One region of the Shewanella sp. BF02_Schw genome, then DNA from elsewhere that is predicted to be linked to it. Evidence: predicted binding sites of a transcription regulator. Region 1 holds the regulator's gene; each other region holds the start of a gene.

Region 1 (3,291 bases):
AATATTGAGATGAGAGTTCTCATGGTCTTTCTCCCCTTTATTTGCCAAATAACAAGGTCAATTTGGCAAATTTTTTGTGTCAGGATCCCTGAGGCTAAGCCTCACAGTTTTTTCGTTTGGTTTATTGGCTGATGTTTCGTTTAGAACGAAAAGATACTCAGCATTGATGATTTAGCCGCAAGTAGCTGGTTGGTCTGAATCGGCGGCGTGGTCATATAAAAACTGTTGAATATCTTTTATGTCTTTTTCTGATAAGGCTTCAAAAACGGCAGGTTTAGCTTTGTGCTTATCACGAGTAAAGAAACGATCCCATTGGCTCATGGTTTTGGTCATTGGGGTTAATTCAGGACCTTCACTGTTAGCGCTGTGGCAGGCTTTACATTCTTTTTTGTACAGGTGCTTACCTTTTTTAGGATTACCACCATCTGCGGCCATCACTTGGGTGCCAAGTGATAATGCCATAGCAACTGCGATACCAACTTTAATGTAAGTGTTCATCATTTTGTCCTCTGTCGGGCTTATTAGGGTTGTGCATTAACAGCATTTAATTATTTCTTTGCTGTAAACAATGTTACCTAAAAGTGAGTAGTGTTAATTTGAAGTAGATCATATCCATGAGAAAAATCTAATTGAAAAAAAGTTAATTGAAAGAAATCTAATGAACTAGTGTGATGTGGATCTATTGCGCCAAGATGAGGATTTTGCTAGAGGAGATAAAAGTGGTTTTTTTGATACTTATTGATGGCGTTTTTAGGTGAGAAATAGACTGCTTGATAAATAGAAGGGGAAGATTTTAATCATTATTAGCGAACAAGCCCATTGATGGCTGGTTTTGTTTACAGGTACAGAATAGCTGATTAGCTGATTAGCTCATTAACGTGTTGGTCGACATAATCACTAACACAGTGGCACTAATACTACATAACACTAAGGTGACTATGCGGGTTTTATCTTTATCAACGCGGCCAATTAATCTACCTGAGACAAGATAACCAGCAACGACTGAAGGCAATAATAGCAGTGATAGCCATAAATGCTTCACTTCAACTAAGCCGACGATGGTTAGAATAGCTAAGGCAATTAATGAGCTAAACACGAAAAAGGCAGATAATGCCGCTCTAAACTGACCTGGGTCTTGGCCTGCAAGCAAAATGGCCATTGGTGGACCACCGATAGCAGCGATATTGCCAAATATGCCTGAAAATACCCCAGCGATAAATAAACTGAGGCGATTAATAGGGGCGGTAAAGCGAAAGATGCTAAGAATAACAGCAATAAACACAATGCCTGCAATCACTAAGCCTAGTATGGCTTGTGGGGCAAACAGCAATAATCCAGCGCCTAAAAACCCCCCAGGGATCCGCCCGAGTAAGGCATATTGCAAACCATTAAATTGTAGATGACCGCGTTCTCTAAATAAGGTCATTGCAGAAATGGCAAAGCCCATAACAATAATAGGAACAGGAACTAATTGAGGATTAACAATATACAGCAGCGGGCTAGCAACAACGGCTAACCCAAAGCCAATTAAGCTTTGGGTTAGCGCGCCAAAAAACACGATAATCGATGCCAGTATCAAGGTCGTTGGATCGATAAATGACATCATAAGTTCTCTTTAAAAACATGACGACTTCTTATTAGGGTCGTTTCAAAGTCTGTGAGGTATTGACTAATCAGTGAATTATTCGAGCTCTTCCCACTCGATACCCATATCATCCATTAACTTTTTCGCTTCACTTGGAATGCTATCAGGCTGATCTTTTGATAGATCACCGTCATAAGGTAATGGTTGACCTGTGTACGCATGCAAAAATGCTTCGCATAGCAGTTCACTGTTAGTTGCATGGCGCAGATTATTTATCTGGCGACGCGTCCGCTCATCCGTCAGTACTTTTAATACTTTTAAAGGGATAGAAACCGTAATTTTTTTTACTTGTTCATTTTTTTTGCCGTGCTCGGCATATGGGCTGATATATTCGCCATTCCACTCAGTCATTAACTTACCCTTAACGATAAATACGCTGCAGATTTTAAACCGTTACAATCTCTAGTCAAATTATTGCTACTATTTAATCCCGATTGCAAATAGATTTCTTGATGTTTAGACGTCTAAACGTCTATTTAAGTTGACGGATGGGGATCTCTTAGGTAAATTTGGACGTCTAGACATCTCTTTGTGTGTTTGTGAAATTTTAGGAGTTACCATGACTAAGCATCAAAACGCCACATTGGCCGTTCGCCAAGGTATTGAAACAGACACACAACATGGTGCTATCGTGCCACCGATTTATTTATCGACCAATTATTCATTCGATGGCCACAATAATCCGCGCGAGTTTGATTACAGTCGTTCGGGTAATCCTACTCGATGTATTTTAGGTGACGCACTCGCCAAACTCGAGCAAGGTGCTACCGGCGTGGTGACATGTACCGGCATGGCGGCGATTACATTGGTGACTAGCTTACTTGGCCCAGAGGATTTATTGGTTGTGCCGCACGATTGTTATGGTGGCAGTTACCGCTTATTTACTAACTTGGCCAAAAAAGGCCAATTTAAGTTATTGGTTGTTGATCAAACTGATGCGCAAGCGCTGAGCAAAGCGATAGCTCAAAAACCGAAAATGGTGTGGTTAGAAACGCCATCGAATCCTTTATTGCGGGTGGTAGACATTAATGCCATTAGTATCGCTTGCCATGACGTTGGCGCGCTAGTGACAGTCGATAACACCTTTTTATCACCAATATTACAGCAGCCATTATTATTAGGTGCAGACATTGTGATTCACTCAACCACCAAATACATCAATGGTCATAGCGATGTGGTCGGTGGGGCTGTAGTGGCTAAAGATCCTCAAGTGGGTGAGTTGTTACATTGGTGGTCAAATACTCTTGGGCTTACGGGGTCAGCATTTGACAGTTATTTAACCCTCCGAGGCTTACGTACTTTAGCGGTACGAATTCGTGAGCATCAACGTAATGCACAAAAGATTGTTGAGTTACTCAGCGCCAGTGATGTGGTGGCCAAGGTGTATTATCCGGGTTTAAAAGACCATCCAGGTCACGAAATTGCGGCAAAACAACAACAAGGCTTTGGCGCTATGTTAAGTTTTGAGTTAATCGGCGGCGAAGCGGAAGTGGTGGCATTTTTAAAGGCGCTGTCGTTGTTTAGTGTTGCCGAAAGTTTAGGCGGAGTGGAAAGTTTAGTCGCCGTTCCGGCCACTATGACCCATAGAGCAATGGACCCACAAGCAAGGCAAGAGGCTGGTATTAAAGAGACTTTATTGAGACTAT
Region 2 (3,291 bases), on a different contig from region 1:
ATATCTGTGGTGACTTGGCCATGAATGAAACTGCGCCCTTGCTCACCAGTGATTTCGATTAACCCCATATGCGTCAAACTTGATAACATTAATTCAGGAGACGTGGCGATAAAATCCCAATCTGGTTGGTTTACTGAAATGGTCATAACTATCCCTAACGTGTGAATAAGACGGTATGGTTGGAGTGTAACGGATTAATAGAATGCTCAACAGGGGGCTATGGTTTTAAAGCCAATAAAAAAGCTACCTTGTGCACAAGGTAGCTTTTTTAGGAAGACAATTAACTCAAGTTAATTGCTTATAAAAGTCAGTTTAAAACAATACCCGCGCACGGATAGTGCCTTCAATAGATTTTAATTCAACCAATGCTTCTTCTGCTTGATCAGAATCGACTTCCATTACCACGTAACCAATTTCAGCAGTGGTTTGTAAGTACTGAGCAGCAATGTTAATGCCTTTTTCAGAAAACGCTTGGTTAATTTTAATCAATACACCAGGACGGTTTTGATGAATGTGCAATAAGCGTGAGGTACCGCTATGTTGCGCTAAAGACACTTCAGGGAAATTGACCGCAGACAGTGTAGAACCGTTATCTGAGTATTTCACCAGTTTGCCAGCCACTTCTACGCCGATATTTTCCTGTGCTTCAGCAGTACTACCACCAATATGCGGTGTGAGTAATACATTGTCTAAGCCACGCAGTGGAGAGATGAATTCATCATCATTCGACTTAGGTTCTACCGGGAATACGTCAATCGCAGCACCCGCAAGATGTTCTGACTTCAGGGCATCGGCTAAGTCTTCGATATCAACAACAGTTCCGCGAGAGGCATTGATAAAGAAACTGCCTTGACGCATTTGAGCAAATTCAGCTTTAGCGAACATGTCTTTAGTTTGCGGTGTTTCTGGTACATGCAGGCTAACAACGTCTGCTTGGGCCAATAACTTGTCCATAGAGTGAACTTGAGAGGCATTGCCTAACGGTAACTTATCTTCAATATCAAAGAAAATCACTCTCATGCCCAAGGTTTCAGCCAAAATACCCAGTTGAGTACCAATATGGCCATAACCAATCACACCTAAGGTTTTACCACGAACTTCAACACTGCCATTAGCACTCTTCAACCAACCGCCACGATGTGACATGGCATTGCGCTGTGGAATGCCACGCATCAGCATGATGATTTCACCAATCACCAATTCAGCAACACTGCGGGTGTTGGAGAAAGGGGCGTTGAAAACAGGAATACCCAGTTTCTCGGCCGTGGCTAAATCGACTTGGTTGGTGCCAATACAAAAACAACCAATCGCAACCAACTTTTCTGCACGGTGTAATACTTCCGCAGTAAGCTGGGTGCGGGAGCGTAATCCAACAAAGTGAGCATCTTTAATTGATGCAATCAAAGCCTCTTCGCCTAACGAGGCTTTATGGTATTCAATGTTGGTATAACCTGCACGTTCTAGTACATCGACCGCAGTTTGGTGGACGCCCTCCAACAGCAGGATTTTGATCTTATCCTTGTCAAGCGAGTGTTTCGCCATGATATGGGTACCCTCTTATCATTAAATGGTGCTTAAGCTAATGGTTATACTAATGCTTATACTAATAGTTATGATATAAATGCGGACTTCCGGCGCATTATCAAAGTAGCACTTTTTTAAGCGCTTGTAGAGGGCTAGATGGCTAAAGTTTATATTCTAATTTGAGAACAATATCTCATGGAGAGAATTAAGATGAAGAGTAAGGTTATATGGATAGGGATTTATCTATTAGTACTGTTGTGGTCAGTTAGCGCACCTAAAGATATGTTCACTTGGTGGTTAGAAGCTATACCTGCGTTAATCGCATTACCTATTTTATTTTTTAGTCGTAAAAGCTTTCCTCTGACTACGTTAGCTTATGCACTTATTTTAGTGCATTGCTGTGTGTTATTTGTCGGTGCACGTTATACCTATGCTGAAGTGCCGTTATTTGACTGGCTAGCGCAAGTGATGGGCGGCGAGCGCAATAATTACGATAAAGTCGGCCATTTTGCTCAGGGTTTTATTCCGGTAATATTAGCTCGCGAAATATTTATTCGTAAACATGTCATGCAAATAGGTGCTTGGTGTCAGTTTTTAGCAGTATGTTTTGTGTTGGCGTTTTCAGCTTTTTACGAATTAGTTGAATGGTGGGTTGCCATTGCTACCGGTGAAAATGCCGAGGCATTTTTAGGCACTCAAGGATATGTTTGGGATACTCAATCTGACATGTTTCTAGCATTAATTGGTGGGGTATGTGGCTTACTGTTGTTATCGTCTCTTCATAATAAACAAATAGCGACCAAAATGGCGCTTAACCAGCAGTCTTTATCATAAGGCTCACTTAACTTATTTAGTTAGCTTATTTTGTCATAAAATGAGTAAATTTGGCTGCTAGCATTGATGAGAGATTGATGATGTTGAGCGAATTGAAAGTATGAGCTTATCAGTCTTGGGTTAGTGATAAAGTCTACGCAAAGTCAGTCAAATTTACTATTCATACTTTAGACTTACATAATAGTCATATCAACTAACAAATTTTTACTATGCTTGCTGTATAGGAAGGTTTTTATTATAAGAATCGTGATTGATAATGACCGACTTAACCTAATAGCCACTTTTTTGGTGAGTCGATTTATCTCGTAACGCGATTAACGAATGAAGAAAGAACATGCTCTAATATAACGACAAAAAGTAAACTATCTGCTCAGCCTAGTTTTGAAGGCTAGTAAACGTATTTCATTTACGTATAGTATATAGCCTCAGGATGTGCTCAAGGTATGTTGAGCAATAATGTACTTTTCAGGGAGAAGAGTGATGAGTTCAAATATTGATGAGTTGGTGTTTTTGCACCAAATCGCAGCACCTTGCCATTTAGCTATTTTGGCAGAATCTATCGGGTTGAAAACTCGAATTGTAAAACATGCGGCTGAGCTTGAGTTAGAAAAAAAATCCAACAACTTTTATCTTGTTTCACAAAAAGGTGCGGCCTTAGACAGTAAGGGCATCCCGTTACTGGTATCGCGTTTAGTGGAGCATGTCCCTGTAGCATTGTACCAAGTTGAACGTGGATCACTTGATCAAGAGTCAGCATTACTCTTAGGCGTACGGGGTTTGTTATACAGTGATCAACGCATGGACTTAATGCTGACGGGTCTGCGTAAAATGGTTTCTGATGAATTGTGGTACGACCGTCCACTGATCAGTAAGATTTTTAGACGTTTAGTCCAGCAACTCGATACCAACGTTGAAATCCCTGCCGATACCGTG
Region 3 (3,291 bases), on a different contig from region 1:
CTTCAGTAGGTTAACCGCAAATGTTAAGGATGCACAGAATTGCATCTAGTTGTCATTGCCAAGGAGTGTTAAAAAATGAATAAGAAAATTACCCTAAGTTTAGTTGCTGCTTCTTTATTAACTGCTGGTTTTTCATTTGGTGCTGCGGCCCATCAAGCAGGAGATATTATTGTTCGTGCTGGTGTGGCAATGGTTGCTCCAAATGAGTCAAGCCCTGTAGTCGCAAATATTGCTGAATTTAGCGTAGATAACGATGTCCAATTAGGGCTAAATTTTGGTTATATGCTAACTGATAATATCGGTATTGAATTATTAGCGGCATCGCCTTTTAGTCACGATGTGTCACTGGGTGAACTCGGTAAAATTGCTGACTCAAAGCAATTACCTCCAACACTGGTCGCACAATATTACTTTGGCGATTCACAGTCTGCTTTACGTCCTTATATTGGCTTAGGGGTTAATTTTACCAATTTTTATGACAGTGAATTTACTCAAGAGGCGAAAGATCTTGGCTTAGATAATTTGAGCCTATCGAACTCTTGGGGCATGGCGGCTCAAGTTGGGCTTGATTATCAAATTGACAAGAAATGGTTGGTTAACGCGTCTGTTTGGTATGCTCAAATTGCAACGGATGTGAGCTTTGATATGGGGGCAGATCATGTTGTGGTTGATACAGACATTGATCCTTGGGTTTACATGATCAGCGTCGGTTATACTTATTAAGCTAGGTAGAATACGTTAGTGAAAAACGAACATATGAAACAGGAACCTACGGGTTCCTGTTTTTGTTGATGGCACTTATGGAGACTTTTTACGCGGTTTCCAATGGCGAGTATTGTAAATGTACTCTGGTAATAAACGATTTATCCACGCGACAATGCGCCAGCGTTTAGTTACATACACTCGGCGTTTACCTTTTTGCAAGGCTGAGATGATTTGTGTAGCCACTTTATCGATAGGCGACAACAGCAATTGTGTATTCAAATGAACGGCTTTATCAAATAACCCTAATTGAATATCACTAATGGTAATAGGCAGCTTTAATCGTTGTGCATGCATACTCAAGCCTTGCAGGTAATTTTCAGCAAAGGCTTTGGAGGCATGATAAGCCACATTAGGCCCTCCACGTTGACCGGCTATTGAGTTAATGGCGGCTAGTTGGCCGTAACCTTGCTCGCACATTAATTTAAAAATACAGTTATTTGCCGCAGCAAAGCCCATTACGTTAATATCGATAGTGTGCTTATCAATTGCCCAAGGCAGGGTAGAATCGTAGTCATTAACACCGGTATTAACAATCACCAAATGGGCGCCATTATGTTTGCTCCAAGCGGCATTCAGCTGTGCTATTAGTGTGTCAGGTTGATTAATTACTAACGGATATACGCTGACATCGCCAGGCAGACTTTGACTAAACTCGTTAAGTGATTCAGGGTCGTTAACAAAGAGCACCAGCGAAACTTGCTGTGCAGATAACTGTCTGGCTAAGGCTTGGCTCAGTTGAGAGCTGGCGCCAATAATCATCGCTGTCGCTGTAGACATGATTCATCTCATCAAAAATAATGACTCATAATAGAAATAACATCAGTTGATAACAAGTAAGAAAAAAATTCAACTTGAGACGTGTAGACTTCTAGCCATCCAAGTGTATGATGGTTATCTAACAGATTGACCGATATTAACGTTAGCAATAAGCCATTCTGTCGCGGTTTAGGCTGGGTGAGTAGGTTAGTTATGTTTGCAAACGACATTTGACAATCGATGATGACCGCTGTTTTTAGCGCTAAACTGAATGTTGAAACTGTGACATAACAGACATTAACGTTATTGTGAAAAGGCTGGTTGGTTAACCGAACGTTGGTTAATCAGGTACATGTGTTTAATTAATCTAAAGGTGAGACGTATGCCGGTTCGAATTCCAGATAACCTGCCTGCAGCAGGTATTTTAGAGTCAGAAAATATCTTTGTGATGTCTGAAACCCGAGCTGCTAATCAGGACATTCGTCCAATGCGGGTATTAATCTTGAATCTAATGCCTAATAAAATCGAAACTGAAACCCAGTTGTTGCGATTACTGGGCAATACGCCCTTGCAAGTTGGGGTCGATTTATTACGCATTCATGATAAGGAATCAAAGCATACATCAGTGGATCACATGAATACTTTTTATCGTGATTTTGAAGACATTAGAAATAACAATTACGATGGTTTGATTATTACAGGTGCACCGTTAGGAAAAATTGATTTTAAAGATGTGGTGTATTGGGACCACATTCGCGAAATTATTGACTGGTCACAACAACATGTCACTTCAGTACTGTTTTTATGTTGGGCAGCTCATGCTGGTTTATATCATCTTTATGATTTACATCGTCAGTTATTAGCGAATAAACGTTCAGGTGTATTTAATCATCGAAGAACCAGCGACCCACACCCACTACTGCGCGGTTTTGATGATGAGTTTTTTGCACCGCACTCACGATTTGCTGAAATGGATATTGAACAAATTCGTCAACATCCAGATTTAGAAGTGTTGGCTGAATCAGACGAGGCTGGCGCGTATATTGTGCTCAGTCGTGATAATCATAATGTGTTTGTTATGGGTCACCCTGAGTATCAAAAAGACACCTTGAATGAAGAATATGTGCGCGATGTTGGCGAAGGCCTCAAGCCAGATATTCCGCAAAACTATTACCGACAAGATGACCCAACACAAGATACTATTGTTCGTTGGCATAGTCATGGCAGCTTATTAGTCAGTAATTGGCTTAATTATTATGTTTACCAGTTAACGCCATATGACTTGTCTGACATGAATGCGAAAACACCATGGGAAAGTAAAAAGTAAATTTGAATATAGTTTCACCAGCGTTTTAACGTTGACTTCGTTTCGATAAAAGCTATTGTTAAACTTAGATGTTTTTATTGTAAGGTCGAGGTTAAATGGTTAAAACCAAGTTGATGATAATATTGGTGTGTGCAGTAAGCTGGCCGCTAACTACCTGGGGGGCCGGTGACATTTTTAGTGACGCTAATGGCACTATTATGAATGGTGCCAATGTTAGCGACAATACCGTTAGCAACAATACTGTTAGCAACAATACTGTTAGCGATAATACTGATAGCACAGAAATTACTGATAGCACAAAAATTACTGATATCAAACAACAGTTAGCCACATTAAGCTCACCACAACAACGCATTGACTTTTTACAACAACAGCGACCACAAAGTGCTCAATGGCCGATTGAACAGCAAGGCCAGTTATTGCATTTACTGGCAATAGAGCAA

Evidence for each region. The regulator MetJ, encoded in region 1, represses methionine synthesis genes. The targets are predictions, from matches to a motif close to TAGACGTCTAGACGTCTA.
Region 2: the regulator MetJ is predicted to act here: its motif matches at 1,670-1,687, upstream of serA (phosphoglycerate dehydrogenase).
Region 3: the regulator MetJ is predicted to act here: its motif matches at 1,627-1,644, upstream of metA (homoserine O-succinyltransferase).

The regions. Positions count from the first base shown of each region.
Region 1 covers NZ_JABKAW020000004.1:386,316-389,606, forward strand. Annotated here, with positions in the region: gene HNW13_RS17010 (DUF3373 domain-containing protein) at 1-23, opposite strand, end outside; gene HNW13_RS17015 (cytochrome c) at 172-501, opposite strand; gene HNW13_RS17020 (sulfite exporter TauE/SafE family protein) at 866-1,606, opposite strand; gene metJ (met regulon transcriptional regulator MetJ) at 1,682-1,996, opposite strand; gene metB (cystathionine gamma-synthase) at 2,205-3,291, shown strand, end outside.
Region 2 covers NZ_JABKAW020000002.1:652,802-656,092, reverse strand. Annotated here, with positions in the region: gene ygfZ (tRNA-modifying protein YgfZ) at 1-146, opposite strand, end outside; gene serA (phosphoglycerate dehydrogenase) at 313-1,542, opposite strand; gene HNW13_RS11260 (DUF2238 domain-containing protein) at 1,735-2,358, shown strand; gene HNW13_RS11255 (response regulator transcription factor) at 2,839-3,291, shown strand, end outside.
Region 3 covers NZ_JABKAW020000001.1:812,371-815,661, forward strand. Annotated here, with positions in the region: gene ompW (outer membrane protein OmpW) at 76-723, shown strand; gene HNW13_RS03725 (SDR family NAD(P)-dependent oxidoreductase) at 799-1,542, opposite strand; gene metA (homoserine O-succinyltransferase) at 1,904-2,848, shown strand; gene HNW13_RS23615 (diguanylate cyclase) at 2,944-3,291, shown strand, end outside.